2 regions of the Microbacterium sp. NPDC058269 genome follow, and region 2 is predicted to be linked to the other one. Evidence: predicted binding sites of a transcription regulator. Region 2 holds the regulator's gene; the other holds the start of a gene.
The links. The regulator LexA, encoded in region 2, represses DNA repair genes until DNA is damaged. The targets are predictions, from matches to a motif close to TCGAACANNTGTTCGA.

Region 1 (7,077 bases), on a different contig from region 2:
GCTGATGCGCGCTCGCCCGACGGACGTGCGCATGGTCCTGATCGACCCGAAGCGCGTGGAGCTCACCAGCTACGCCGGCGTCCCGCACCTGATCACGCCCATCATCACGAACCCGAAGAAGGCCGCCGAAGCGCTGCAGTGGGTCGTGAAGGAGATGGACATGCGGTACGACGACCTCGCGTCGTTCGGCTTCCGCCACATCGACGACTTCAACCGTGCCGTGCGCGCTGGCGAGGTCGAGCTTCCCGTCGGCAGCGAGCGTGTGCTCAAGCCGTACCCGTACCTCATCGTCGTGGTCGATGAGCTCGCGGACCTCATGATGGTCGCCCCCCGCGATGTGGAGGACTCGATCGTCCGCATCACCCAGCTCGCACGAGCCTCCGGCATCCACCTCGTCCTCGCGACCCAGCGTCCGAGCGTCGACGTCGTCACCGGACTCATCAAGGCGAACGTCCCCTCTCGTCTGGCATTCGCCGTCACCAGTGTCACGGACAGCCGCGTCATCCTCGACAGCCCCGGAGCCGACAAGCTCATCGGCCAGGGTGATGCGCTGTTCTCCCCGATGGGCTCTTCCAAGCCGTTCCGACTGCAGGGCGCCTGGGTCGACGAGAAGGAGATTGACGCCGTCGTCAAGCACGTCACCCGTCAGGCACGTCCGGACTACCGTCCTGACGTGCAAGAGGCGATGGAGCCGACCAAGAAGAAGGAAGTCGATGAGGACATCGGCGACGATCTGGAGCTGCTGCTCGCGGCGGCCGAGCTGATCGTCTCGTCGCAGTTCGGCTCGACGTCCATGCTCCAGCGCAAGCTTCGTGTCGGCTTCGCGAAGGCCGGGCGCCTCATGGATCTGTTGGAGTCGCGTGAGATCGTCGGTCCGTCCGAGGGATCCAAGGCGCGCGACGTGCTGGCCACGGCCGAGCAGCTCCCGCAGGTGATGGCGAAGCTCCGAGGAGACGATGTGCCGGCGTCGCCGGCAGCGTCCGCTGCACCTCCGGCTCCGCCTGCTCCGGCCCTGCCGCAGACGCATGATCCGATCGCGGCCCAGTACGACGGGCTTCCCGAGGTGGAGGTCGAGGGCGATGAAGACGCCTGGGGCCTGACGGGACGCGACTGATGGCCATCCCTCGGCAGCTTCCCAACGCCATCACCGTCGCGCGCATCCCGCTGGCGGTCATCTTCTTCGTCCTGCTCCTCCTGGGCGGCACCTACGGTTTTGCCGAGCCCGGCCTACGGTGGGTGGCCGCGATCATCTTCATCGTCGGAATATCCACGGACTGGGTCGACGGCTACCTCGCGCGCAAGTACGACATCGTGAGCGACTTCGGCAAGCTCTGGGATCCCATCGCCGACAAGATGCTCACCGGCGCCGGGTTCATCGGACTCGCCATCCTGGGCGAGGTCAACTGGTGGATCGTCGTGATCATCCTGGTGCGCGAGTGGGGGATCACGATCCACCGGCTCATGGTGGCCAGCGAGCATGTCGTCGCGGCGGCATGGATGGGCAAGATCAAGACCGCATTCCAGGGTGTGGCCCTCGGCTGGGCGCTGCTTCCGCTGCATTACCTCGTCGGCCTCGATGCCTGGACGCTGATCACCTTCATCCTCATGCTCATCGTCCTGGTGCTCACCGTCGCGAGCGGCATCGACTACATCGTGGCCCAGGTTCGCGGCTCGCGCCGGAAGTCGTGAGCGAGGCGGCCGCCTCTGTCCTCGCGGTGCTGGGCCGGCGTGGATGGAAGCTCGGCGTCGCCGAATCGCTGACCGGAGGCGCTCTGTGCGCTGATCTCGTCGCGGTTCCCGGCGCGTCCACCGTGCTGCTCGGCGGGGTGGTGGCGTACGCGACGCCGGTCAAGGCCTCCGTTCTGGGGGTCGATGCGGATCTCCTCGCCGCGCATGGCCCTGTGCATCCGCAGGTCGCGTTGCAGATGGCGGACGGGGTGAGACGCGTCGTCGGCGTGGACGGCCAGCCTGCCGATGTCGGAGTATCGACGACGGGGATAGCAGGACCGGATTCCCCGGACGGGCAGCCAGTCGGCACCGTGCACATCGGGATCGTGACACCGGAGGCATCCCGGACGACGGCGTTCCGTTTCACCGGGGAACGGGGATCGATCCGCGCCCAGACAGTCGCAGCGGCACTCGACGAGCTGCTCGCGATGCTGTCGGAATAGTGACGCCTCGGCGTTGGTTACGTCTGATGTGCTCACACTTAAACCACAGAGTGCAGGGGTAGATTCTGTGCATGCCAGGAGTACTAGACTGGCTGTCTCATCGGGGGAGACCTCGAACGATCACATGGGGAGGAGGTTCCGATGATTCTTGTACGACAGGAAATCGGCGATGTGCTGAGGGACTTCCGCCTGCAGAAGGGGCGCACGCTCCGGCAGGTCGCAAGCAAGGCGTCGGTTGCGCTCGGCTACCTCAGTGAGGTCGAACGCGGGCAGAAAGAAGCTTCGAGCGAGATCCTCGCATCCGTCGCTGACGCTCTCGACGTTCCCATCTCGACGATCATGCGCGAAGTCGGAGATCGCATCTCCGTGCTGGAGGGCATCCAGGTCTTCCCGGACGTCGTGCCCGACGACCTCGTGGCGTCGATCGAGCCCCAGCTCTCGCTGCACTGATCCCCGGCCAGGGAAGCGATGCGTCGTAGCGAGTTCTTCCGCGCCGTCGATGACGAGTTCCAGGCGCGTGCTTCTTCCTTGGTGAACGACCTCGGACTCAGTGCCGTCGGCGGCCGCACGGCCATCGAGGCGTTGGCGGACGGCACGCCGCCGCGTGATATCTGGTTGGCGCTGTGCGCCGAGATGGACGTGCCCGACGACAGGCGACATGGTGTCGGCAGGCAGGAGCCGCGCGGTCGCTGACCCGCGCGTCGATGTCGATTCCTACGGGACACGATAGGAGATTCTCGGCGTGTCGTCGAAGATCTGTTCGAAGCGGGCGTAGTCTTCTGCACAAGTGGTTCAGAGAGTCTGTTCTGCACGGTATGTGAGCTCGCCACGTCGATGTCGGTGGCCTCTCCTACGGTGGAGAACAAGCCGAAAAGCCATTACGCCTTGTCGGAGAGTTTCTCCCAACCGGGAGAGCCGCGACAGCCTACAGGCGGCATCACGCGCGCAGAAGGAGCACATCATGCCATCACCCGCCGACCGCGAGAAGTCCCTCGAGACCGCCCTCGCCCAGATCGACCGCCAGTTCGGAAAGGGCTCGGTCATGCGGCTGGGCAGCGATGAGCGCGCCCCCGTGGCCGTCATCCCCACCGGCTCCATCGCCCTCGACGTCGCCCTCGGCGTCGGAGGACTCCCGCGTGGTCGAATCGTCGAGATCTACGGGCCGGAGTCCTCGGGTAAGACGACCCTCACCCTGCACGCGATCGCGAACGCCCAGCGCGCCGGTGGCATCGCCGCGTTCATCGACGCTGAGCACGCGCTCGACCCCGACTACGCTGCGAAGCTCGGTGTCGACATCGATGCGCTCCTCGTCTCGCAGCCCGATACCGGTGAGCAGGCACTCGAGATCGCCGACATGCTCGTGCGCTCGGGGGCCATCGACCTCATCGTCATCGACTCCGTAGCGGCGCTCGTGCCTCGTGCCGAGATCGAGGGCGAGATGGGCGACTCGCACGTCGGTCTGCAGGCGCGACTCATGTCGCAGGCGTTGCGTAAGCTCACCGGTGGCCTGAACCAGACCAACACCACGATGATCTTCATCAACCAGCTTCGCGAGAAGATCGGCGTCTTCTTCGGCTCGCCCGAAACCACCGCCGGTGGTAAGGCGCTGAAGTTCTATGCGTCGGTCCGCATGGACATTCGCCGTATCGAGACGCTCAAGGATGGCACCGACGCAGTCGGTAACCGTACCAGGGTCAAGGTCGTGAAGAACAAGATGGCGCCGCCCTTCAAGCAGGCGGAGTTCGACATCCTTTATGGCGTCGGTATCTCACGCGAAGGCAGCCTGATCGACTTCGGCGTCGAGCACGCCATCGTCAAGAAGTCGGGGTCGTGGTACACCTACGACGGAGACCAGCTGGGCCAGGGCAAGGAGAATGCGCGAACGTTCCTGCTCAACAACCCCGATATCGCACTGGCGATCGAGACGCAGATCAAGCAGAAGCTCGGCATCGGTGGCGCGGCCGCTGTGCCGGCGGCTGCTGACGAGCTCGCCGAGCGTCGTCCGGCCTGATGAACGACTCCCGTGGGGGCGATCCGGATCGGATCGCCCCCATCATCCCCCTCTTCGGTGGAGTTTCGAAGAAGCCCGCCGACGTTCCGCCGACCCAGCTTTCGGAGGGCACGCGGTCGACGAAGGCGCCTTCCCCACGTACCGACGATGCAGCGGTCTGGCGTACGACCTGGGATGCTCCTCCCAGCGGGCCCTCGGGCGTCGACGCTTCCGATCCGGGTACTCCCAGCGAGCGTCACCCCGCGCGAGGGGCGAGGGGCAGCTCCGCCACGGCGGCGTCTCACCCGGCGCAGTCCGCTCCTCGTCTCCGCGCGCTCTCGGACGGGTCGAGTGACGACATCCGCGACGAGGCACCGTCGTCCGATGAGGTCCGCATCACCGCTGAAGAATCACTCGTGCGCAAGCTGCGGGCTCGGTCGCTGTCCGTCTCGGAGGCGCGGCAGGTGCTGAGGGGTGTCGGTCTCGACAGCGGCGTGATCGACGATGTGATCGACGACTTCTGCCGTCGAGGCTATCTCGATGATGCGGCCCTCGCCGGAGTGCTGGTGACATCGGGTGTCGAGCGAAAGGGGCAGGGAAGAGTCGCACTGTCCCGCGCGCTTTCGCAGCGCGGCATTCCAGGCGACGTGATCGACGGTGCTCTCGATGAGCTCCCGGACGATGACGACGAGCGCGCGCTCGAGTTCGCTCGCGGCAAGGCGCGGTCGATGAGTCGGCTCGACCACGACACGGCGCTCCGCCGACTGGTCGGCCAGCTCTCACGACGCGGCTACAACGGAGCCGTCGCGATGAAAGCCGCGAAGGCGGCTCTGGGGGAGACATCCTTCGGCGGATCCACCTCTGGTGTCCGGTTCGTCGATTCCGACTGATGCCGCGTCGCCGCACCTGCCTGGCAACGGCTCGTACAATGGGGTGATCATGACTATCCCGCGCAGCGAACCGACGATCATCGGCGCGTCGTCGGCAGCCGTCGACGACGACGGACGACAGCGATCGTACGAAGTACGCACCTTTGGGTGCCAGATGAACGTGCATGACTCCGAGCGTCTCTCGGGGTCGTTGGAGAGCGCGGGTTACGTGCGAGCAGTCGACGGCGCCGAGGCCGACGTGGTGATCATCAACACCTGCGCCGTGCGCGACAACGCCGCGGGCAAGCTCTACGGCACGCTCGGGCACCTCGCTTCGGTCAAGCGTCGCAAGGACGGCATGCAGATCGCGGTCGGCGGCTGCCTCGCGCAGATGGACAAACAGGCGGTCCTCGACAAGGCGCCGTGGGTCGACGTGGTGTTCGGCACGCACAACATGGGCTCGCTCCCGGGGCTGCTCGAGCGCGCGCGACACAATGGCGACGCCGAGCTCGAGATCCTCGAGTCGCTCGAGGTGTTCCCCTCCACTCTGCCGACCAAGCGCGACTCCGCTCACAGCGGTTGGGTGTCGATCTCGGTCGGATGCAACAACACCTGCACATTCTGCATCGTGCCGAGTCTGCGCGGCAAGGAGAAGGACCGTCGTCCTGGCGACATCCTGAACGAGATCCGCCTCCTGGTCGAGGACGGCGCGATCGAGGTCACGCTCCTCGGACAGAATGTGAACTCCTACGGGGTCGAGTTCGGCGATCGTCAGGCGTTCGGAAAGCTCCTGCGTGCCGCCGGAGAGATCGAAGGGCTGGAGCGGATCCGATTCACGAGTCCCCATCCCGCGGCGTTCACCGACGATGTGATCGCTGCCATGGCCGAGACGCCGAACGTGATGCCGCAGCTGCATATGCCGCTGCAGTCCGGGAGTGACCGCATCCTCAAGGCGATGCGCCGCTCCTACCGCGGCGAGCGGTTCCTCGGGATACTCGACCGTGTTCGTGACCGTATCCCGAACGCCGCCATCACGACCGACATCATCGTCGGCTTCCCCGGTGAGACCGACGAAGACTTCGAAGACACGATGCGGGTCGTCGAGCAGGCTCGCTTCTCCAGTGCATTCACATTCCAGTACTCGATCCGCGAGGGTACTCCTGCCGCGACGATGGAGGATCAGGTTCCCAAGGAGATCGTGCAGGCGCGCTACAACCGTCTGATCGCTCTTCAAGAACGCATCTCTCTGGAGGAGAACCAGAAGCAGGTGGGTCGTGAGATCGAGGTTCTTGTCTCGACCGGCGAGGGCAAGAAGGACACCGAGACCCACCGCCTCACGGGTCGCGCCGAAGACAACCGGCTCGTGCACTTCGAGGTGACTCCGGGGTCGCAGCTCCCTCGGCCTGGCGATGTCGTCACCGTGACCGTCACTCACGGTGCCCCGTTCCATCTGCTTGCCGACGACCCGAAGGGGGCACCCCTGAAGATCCGTCGCACACGCGGCGGTGATGCCTGGGATCGCGCGCAGTCTGAATCCTGTGCGGTCCCTGCTCCGTCTGGCGACGGCGGACCGAAGGCGATCTCGCTCGGCCTGCCCACATTGCGTGTCGGCGTGTGACCGAACCGCGCCTCTGGGCGATAGTCGGGGCGACCGGGACCGGCAAGAGTGATCTCGCGATAAGTCTGGCCGAGGATCTGCGTACGCGGGGAAACCCGGCAGAGATCGTGAACGCCGACGCCATGCAGCTGTATCGAGGAATGGACGTCGGCACCGCGAAGGTGCCCCTCGCGGAGCGGCGAGGCATCCCGCATCATCTCTTCGATGTGCTCGATGTCGATGAGGACGCCGCGGTCGCCTGGTATCAACCCCGGGCACGCGCTGCGGTCGAGGACATCCACCGTCGAGGCGGAGATGCGATCCTCGTCGGTGGCTCCGGCCTCTACGTGTCGAGTGTCGTGTACGACTTCCGGTTCCCTCCGCGTGACCCCGAACTGCGCGAACGTCTCGAGCGAGAACTCGACGCTCACGGTTCCGCGGAACTGCTCG
Region 2 (7,077 bases):
GCACGAGGTCGCGGAGCGCGGCGATGTCGTCCAGGCTCGAGATCCCACCCGACGCGACGACCGGCTTCGGGGTGCGCGAGGTCACCTCGCGAAGCAGTTCGATGTTCGGGCCGCGAAGAGTTCCGTCCTTCGTGACGTCGGTGACGACGTAGCGGCTGCAACCTGCGTCCTCGAGGCGCTCGAGCACCTCCCAGAGGTCACCGCCCTCCTTGGTCCACCCACGGGCGGCGAGAGTCGTGCCGCGCACATCGAGGCCGACGGCGATCGCCTCGCCATAACGTCCGATCACGTCAGCGGCCCACTCCGGGTTCTCGAGTGCAGCCGTGCCCAGATTGATCCGGGTGGCGCCGCTCTCCAGAGCAGCCTCCAACGTCGCGTCGTCGCGGATGCCGCCGGAGAGCTCGACGCTCACGCCCTTGAACTGCTTGATGACCTTGCGCAGGATCGGAGCGTTGCTGCCACGACCGAATGCAGCATCCAGGTCGACGAGGTGGATCCATTTCGCCCCCTGGGCCACCCACTCCCCTGCGGCGTCCAACGGGTCGCCGTAGCTGGTCTCGGTTCCGGCCTCGCCCTGAGTCAGGCGGACGGCCTTGCCCCCGGCGACATCGACCGCGGGAAGGAGCGTGAGCGAGGGGGACTGCGCGAAGTCGTTCATGGGTTCCTTGGATCGGGAAGCTCTTCGGCCCGGTGCGGGCACGAGAACCGAGGGTAGTCCGCCGGACGGCGGGGAACAAAACGGATGACGCCTGCCGGCGTCTTCAGAGGCTCTCGACCCAGTTGCGCAGCAGCTGGATGCCTGCTTCGCCGGACTTCTCCGGGTGGAACTGCGTCGCCGAGAGCGGCCCGTTCTCGACGGCGGCGAGGAAGGGATCGCCGTAGGTCGTCCAGGTGAGAACCGGTTCGGGGAACGGCGGGATGACGTCGAGCTCCCACGACTGCGCCGCGTAGGAGTGCACGAAATAGAAGCGCTCCTGCTCGATGCCTCGGAAGAGCACGCTGTCGGTACCCGGCTCGACCGTGTTCCAGCCCATGTGCGGGAGGACAGGGGCGTTGAGCTCGGTGACGGCGCCCGGCCATTCCCCCAGGCCCTCGGTGTCGTGTCCGCGCTCGACGCCGTGTTCGAACAGCACCTGCATCCCGACGCAGATGCCGAGAACCGGGCGACCCCCGGCCAGTCGGCGGTCGATGATCTCGTCTCCTCCGTGCGCGCGCAGAGCGTCACGGACGGCCTGGAACGCGCCGACACCGGGCACGACGAGACCGTCGGCCTCGAGAGCCTCCTTGCGGTCCCGCGTGAGAACGGCATCGGCACCGGCGGCGACGAGCGCCTTGACCGCAGAGTGGACGTTGCCCGACTCGTAGTCGAATACCGCCACCCGGGGTGCTGCGCTCACAGCGCGCCCTTGGTGGAGGGGATGCCGTCGACGAGCGAGTCCAGCGCCTTGGCCTGACGGAAAGCACGGGCGAACGCCTTGTACTCCGCCTCGGCGATGTGGTGCGGGTCACGTCCGCCGAGCACGCGCACGTGCACGGTCAGAGCCGCGTTGAAGGTGATGGCTTCGAACGAGTGACGCACCAACGAGCCGGTGAAGTGCCCACCGATGAGGTGGTGCTCGAAACCTGCCGGCTCCCCCGTGTGCACGAGGTAGGGACGACCGGAGATGTCGACGACGGCCTGCGCGAGAGCCTCGTCGAGGGGAACGAGCGCATCGCCGTAGCGGGAGATCCCGGACTTGTCGCCGAGAGCCTCGAGAATCGCCTGGCCGAGCACGATCGAGACGTCTTCGACGGTGTGGTGCGCGTCGATCTGGGTGTCGCCGGATGCCCGCACGGTCAGGTCCGTCAGGGAGTGCTTCGCGAAGGCGGTGAGCATGTGGTCGAAGAACGGCACCGACGTGTCGATGCGGCTCGCCCCCGTGCCGTCGAGGTTCAGCTCGAGCTCGACGGTGGACTCCGACGTGCTGCGTACACGGCTCGCGGTGCGCGGGGTCAGTGCGGGGGTGCTCATGAAGCCGATCCTATCGAGGCCAGGGCATCGAGGAATGCGGTGGTCTCGGCCTCGGTCCCCGCACTCACCCTCAGGTGTCCGGGGATTCCGACGTCGCGCACCAGCACGCCGCGGTCATACAGCTGCTGCCAGGTGGACTTCGGGTCTGAGACGCCGCCGAACAGCACGAAGTTCGACCACGACTCATGGGGGTGGTACCCGAGCGCTTCGAGTGTCGCCGTGATGCGGTCGCGCTGTTCGACGATCTCCTCGACCATCCCGAGCATCACGTCTGCGTTGCGCAGCGCTGCGACGGCCGCCGCCTGGGTGAGGGCGCTCAGGTGATAGGGCAGCCGCACCAGTCGCAGCGCGTCGATGAACGCCGGGTCGGCCGCGAGATAGCCGACGCGCGCCCCGGCGAAGGCGAAGGCCTTGCTCATCGTGCGCGACACTGCGAGCCGCGGTCGTCCTTCGAGCAGCGTCAGGGCGGAGACCGCGTCGCGCGGCGCGAACTCCTGATATGCCTCGTCGACGATCACGATACCCCTGGCCGCGTCGTACACGGCGTCGATCACGTCGAGACCGAGCGGGGTGCCGGTCGGGTTATTGGGAGAGCAGAGGATCACCACGTCAGGATCGGCCGCCCGCACCTGCTCGGCTGCCTCCTCAGGAGTGATCGTGTAGTCAGACTGACGGGTGCCGGCGACCCAGCGTGCCCCGGTCCCCTGCGCGATCAGCGGGTACATCGAGTACGTCGGCGCGAATCCGAACGCGGTACGCCCTGGCCCGCCGAACGCCTGGAGGATGTGCTGGAGCACCTCGTTGGACCCGTTGCCGGCCCAGATCTGCTCGGGCGTGAGCCCGTGCCCCAGGTACTCGGCGAAAGACTCGCGGAGGGTGGTGAACTCTCGGTCGGGATACCGATTGACATCACGGATCGCGACGGCGATATCGTCGAGGATGTCGCTCGCCACCGCATCGGGGATCGGATGCGTGTTCTCGTTCACGTTGAGCGCGATGGGAAGCGGCGCCTGCGGAGCGCCGTACGGCGTCAGTCCGCGAAGATCGTCACGTAGCGGAAGATCGTTGAGGGAGAGGGTCACCCTTCCCATGTTAAGCGGCACCCCGACTCGATGACGCAAAGTTGCTGCGGTGACGCCACGGCCGGATCAGTTCACATCCGGATCAGTTCACATACTGAGCCGGGATGGCCAGCGTCTGGCCGACCTGGAGCTCACCGCCGCGCAGCAGGTTCATGCGGCTGATCTCCCCGATGACGTCGCGAGGATCGGCTTCGGGGGCGACACCGGTGGCGATCGACCAAAGAGTGTCTCCGGGCATGACCGTCACGGTCTCGACACTGACGGCGGCCGTGTCTGCGCCCGAGGCGATCGCACTGCCGCCGCTGAGAGCGGCGAAGGCGATGCCGATCGCGAGGGGCACGGAAGCGAAGGCGAGCAGCACGGCGCGACCACGCGTCGTCAGTCGGAGTCGCGTCGAAGGACGGGGCGACGCCGGGATGACTGCTGCGGTGCTGAAGCCGATGCTGCTCATGTGGTGCTCCTTAGCCTGTCCCGGAACGGTGAGGCTGCCGGGGAAGTTGGCGTAGCGTTCGCATTCCCGTCTCGGCCGGGAGCCGTGAATGCGAAGCTACGTACCGAATATATCTTCGAGTTCGAACATCTGTCAAGTATTCTTCGAAACCACACCGGGAAATAGGCCGACACGCTCGAACAGATCTTCCAGATCGGCCCGATTCTCGGATACGGTTTCGATAAGGACACCCCACCACGGGCCTCCGACATTCGAAGAGGGACGTCGGAACACGCACCTAAGGAGCACCATGAGCGAGAACTCCGCACCCGAGTCGGAGGCACCGCGCACGCGTCGCCGGAAGAGCCTCAGCCCGAAGCAGATGGCGATCCTCGAGGTCATCCAGAACTCGATCGCGCACCACGGCTACCCGCCGAGCATGCGCGAGATCGGCGACGCGGTAGGCCTCAAGTCCCTCTCCAGCGTCACCCACCAGCTCGGGCAGCTCGAACTCAGCGGCTACCTGCGTCGCGACCCCGGGAAGACGAGGGCGATGGAAGTGCTCATCGACCTGCCCGGCGCCAGCACCGAGAACCCCGCAGACGTGGCGACCCCCGTCGGCGACGCCGCGCTCGTCCCTCTCGTCGGACGCATCGCGGCCGGCGTGCCGATCACCGCCGATCAGCAGGTCGAGGAGATCTTCCCGCTCCCCCGCCAGCTGGTGGGCAAGGGTGATCTGTTCATGCTCAAAGTCTCCGGCGAGTCGATGATCGACGCCGCGATCTGCGACGGCGACTGGGTCGTCGTGCGCTCCCAGAACAGCGCGGAGAACGGCGAGATCGTCGCCGCGATGCTCGACGGCGAGGCCACGGTGAAGGTGCTGCGCCGACGCGACGGCCACACCTGGCTGCTTCCCCGCAACTCCGCGTTCGAGCCCATCCTCGGCGATGAGTCCGTGATCCTTGGCAAGATCGTGGCCGTGCTCCGCGCGGTCTGACGCTCGACAACACGACGAAGGCCCTCCCGGGATACCGGGAGGGCCTTCGATGTATGCGCACGCGGCACCTGGGCCCATAGGCTCGAAGCATGTCGTCGCCCTACGGTTCATGGCCCTCACCCTTCTCCGCGGCCTCTGTCGCCGCTTCCTCTCCGCGCATCGACGGTGCCCGCTTCGTCGGCACCGAGATCTGGTGGGGCGAGTCGGTGCCGGCCGAGAAGGGTCGGGTGACGGTACGGAGCTCCTCCGGTGCCGAGATCCTCCCCGCCCCCTGGAATGCGCGCTCGCGCGTGCACGAGTACGGCGGAGGGTCCTGGACGGCCGATGACCGCGGCACCCTGTACTTCGTCGACGCAGGAGACCAGCGGGTCCGTCGTCTGACCCGCGGAGGCGACCTGACCGCCCTCACGGCGCCGGGTCCCTCCCATGGAGGTCTGCGTGTGCAGAACGGTCGACTGCTGGCCGTGCGCGAAGACCTCTCGACCACGCCGCATCTCCGCGCGATCGTCGAGATCCCGCTCGACGGGTCCGCCGCCGAGGACGCCTCCGCGATCAAGGTGGTCGTCCAAGGGGACGGGTTCTTCGCCCATCCCGCCCTCTCCCCCGACGGGACGCGTGTCTCATGGGTCGCCTGGGACCGGGGACGGATGCCGTGGGAGGGCGCGCGGGTGCAGGTCGTCCGCGTCGACGGCGGGACGCCGCACACGATTCCCTCCCGGGCGGCTCTGCAGCCGGAGTGGCTCAGTGACACGGAACTGGTCTTCGCCGACGACCCCGAAGGTCGGTGGGCCCTGCACCTCGTCGCCCTCGACGGAGTGGTCGCCGCCGGCCCGGCGCGGCCACACGCCCCTTCCGAGGCCGACACGGGCTACGGGCTCTGGGTGCTCGGGAACCGCTGGTATCAGCCGCTCGAAGACGGCCGTATCGTCGCCGTCCGCACCAACGGACGCGACGAGGTCGTCATGATCGACGCCGACGGCGGTGTGAGCGTGATCGACCTCCCGGGTGATGGCCACGTGAGCATCGACGCCGTCGACGGCACCCGCGTGCTCGTCTCCGGGAACGGCTCACGCGCGGCGGCCGGCCTGTGGTGCGTCGACGTCGGCTCGGGAGAGGTCGTCGCGGTGCGCGGCGGCGATCCGGTCGACCCGCTGTGGATGCCCGCCGCGATGCCGATCGAGATCGACGGCCCCCATGGCGCGGTGCACGCGTTCGCCTATCCACCCGCCAACCCGGAGACGACGGTGTCCGACGACGAGCTCCCGCCCTACATCGTGCTGGTGCACGGTGGACCGACGGCACACGTGACCGGCGCGGCATCAGCGGCGATCGCGTTCTACACGAGCCGGGGAATCGGCGTGCTCGACGTGAACTACGGCGGATCCACCGGCTACGGCCGCGAGTACCGCGAACGTCTCGACGGACAGTGGGGCGTGGTCGACGTCGACGATGTGATCGCCGCAGCCCGGGGCCTCGCGGACGCCGGACTCGCCGACCCCGACCGCATCGCGATCCGCGGCGGATCGGCCGGCGGGTGGACGGTGCTGTCGGCGCTGGTCCGCGGGGGCACCTTCGCGGCAGGGATCAGCCGCTACGGGGTGGCCGACCTGCGAATGCTGGCAGCAGAGACCCACGACTTCGAGGCGTCGTACATCGACGGTCTGGTCGGCCCGCTCCCCGAGTACGAGCAGCTGTACATCGAGCGTTCGCCGCTCACGCACACCGACCGCATCGCGGTCCCCGTGCTGCTCCTGCAGGGCGGGGAGGACCGGGTCGTCCCTCCGTCGCAGTCCGAGGCGATCCGCGACGCACTCGCGGCACGTGGCATCGACCACGAGTACGTGCTGTATCCCGCCGAGGGACACGGTTTCCGAAGCGGGGACACCATCGTCGACGCCCTCGAGCGCGAGCTGACCTTCCTCGGCCGCGTCTTCGGCTTCGAACCGCGCCTGTGAGGGGCCGCGTCGCGAGGGGCGGCGTCGCGAGGGGTCGCCTCGTGACGGGCGGAGGCTACTCCCCCACGCGGTTGCGCAGCCTCATGGCGCGATCGGCCTCGCGAGTATCCTGACGCTCGCGCAGGGTCTGCCGCTTGTCGTATTCGCGCTTGCCCTTCGCCAGGGCGATCTCGACCTTGGCGCGACCGTCGGAGAAGTAGAGCTTCAGCGGGATCAGGGTGTATCCCCCGGCCGAGACCGCGTGTGCGATCTTCGCGATCTCCTCGCGGTGCAGCAGCAGCTTGCGGATGCGCTTGGCCGAGTGGTTCGTCCAGTGCCCCTGCGAGTACTCGGGGATGTGCACCGAGTCGAGGAACACCTCGTTGCCCTTGACGAACGCGTAGCCGTCACTGAGGTTGGCTCGACCCTGGCGCAGCGACTTGACCTCGGTGCCGGTGAGCACCATCCCCGCTTCGTACGACTTCTCGATCGTGTAGTCGTGACGTGCGCGACGATTGGTCGCGACGACCTTCTCTCCGCGTTCCCTGGGCATGATGCTCTCCTGTTGCCGTGATGAGCCCGATCGATCGTTCCGACCGAGCAGCCTTTCAGGCTATCAGGTA

Region 1: recA (recombinase RecA) is a predicted target of LexA. The motif match lies at 2,920-2,935, and genes of this name have one in related genera.

The regions. Positions count from the first base shown of each region.
Region 1 is NZ_JBHVXT010000003.1:197,567-204,643, forward strand. Features, by position in the region: gene ACFVWL_RS14540 (DNA translocase FtsK 4TM domain-containing protein) at 1-1,114, shown strand, start outside; gene pgsA (CDP-diacylglycerol--glycerol-3-phosphate 3-phosphatidyltransferase) at 1,114-1,689, shown strand; gene ACFVWL_RS14550 (CinA family protein) at 1,686-2,171, shown strand; gene ACFVWL_RS14555 (helix-turn-helix domain-containing protein) at 2,313-2,621, shown strand; gene ACFVWL_RS14560 (DUF3046 domain-containing protein) at 2,640-2,864, shown strand; gene recA (recombinase RecA) at 3,133-4,182, shown strand; gene ACFVWL_RS14570 (regulatory protein RecX) at 4,182-5,051, shown strand; gene miaB (tRNA (N6-isopentenyl adenosine(37)-C2)-methylthiotransferase MiaB) at 5,101-6,648, shown strand; gene miaA (tRNA (adenosine(37)-N6)-dimethylallyltransferase MiaA) at 6,645-7,077, shown strand, end outside.
Region 2 is NZ_JBHVXT010000002.1:1,043,405-1,050,481, reverse strand. Features, by position in the region: gene priA (bifunctional 1-(5-phosphoribosyl)-5-((5-phosphoribosylamino)methylideneamino)imidazole-4-carboxamide isomerase/phosphoribosylanthranilate isomerase PriA) at 1-658, opposite strand, end outside; gene hisH (imidazole glycerol phosphate synthase subunit HisH) at 762-1,397, opposite strand; gene hisB (imidazoleglycerol-phosphate dehydratase HisB) at 1,394-2,011, opposite strand; gene ACFVWL_RS13435 (histidinol-phosphate transaminase) at 2,008-3,093, opposite strand; gene ACFVWL_RS13430 (LysM peptidoglycan-binding domain-containing protein) at 3,176-3,544, opposite strand; gene lexA (transcriptional repressor LexA) at 3,834-4,520, shown strand; gene ACFVWL_RS13420 (S9 family peptidase) at 4,610-6,475, shown strand; gene smpB (SsrA-binding protein SmpB) at 6,531-7,007, opposite strand; gene ftsX (permease-like cell division protein FtsX) at 7,071-7,077, opposite strand, start outside.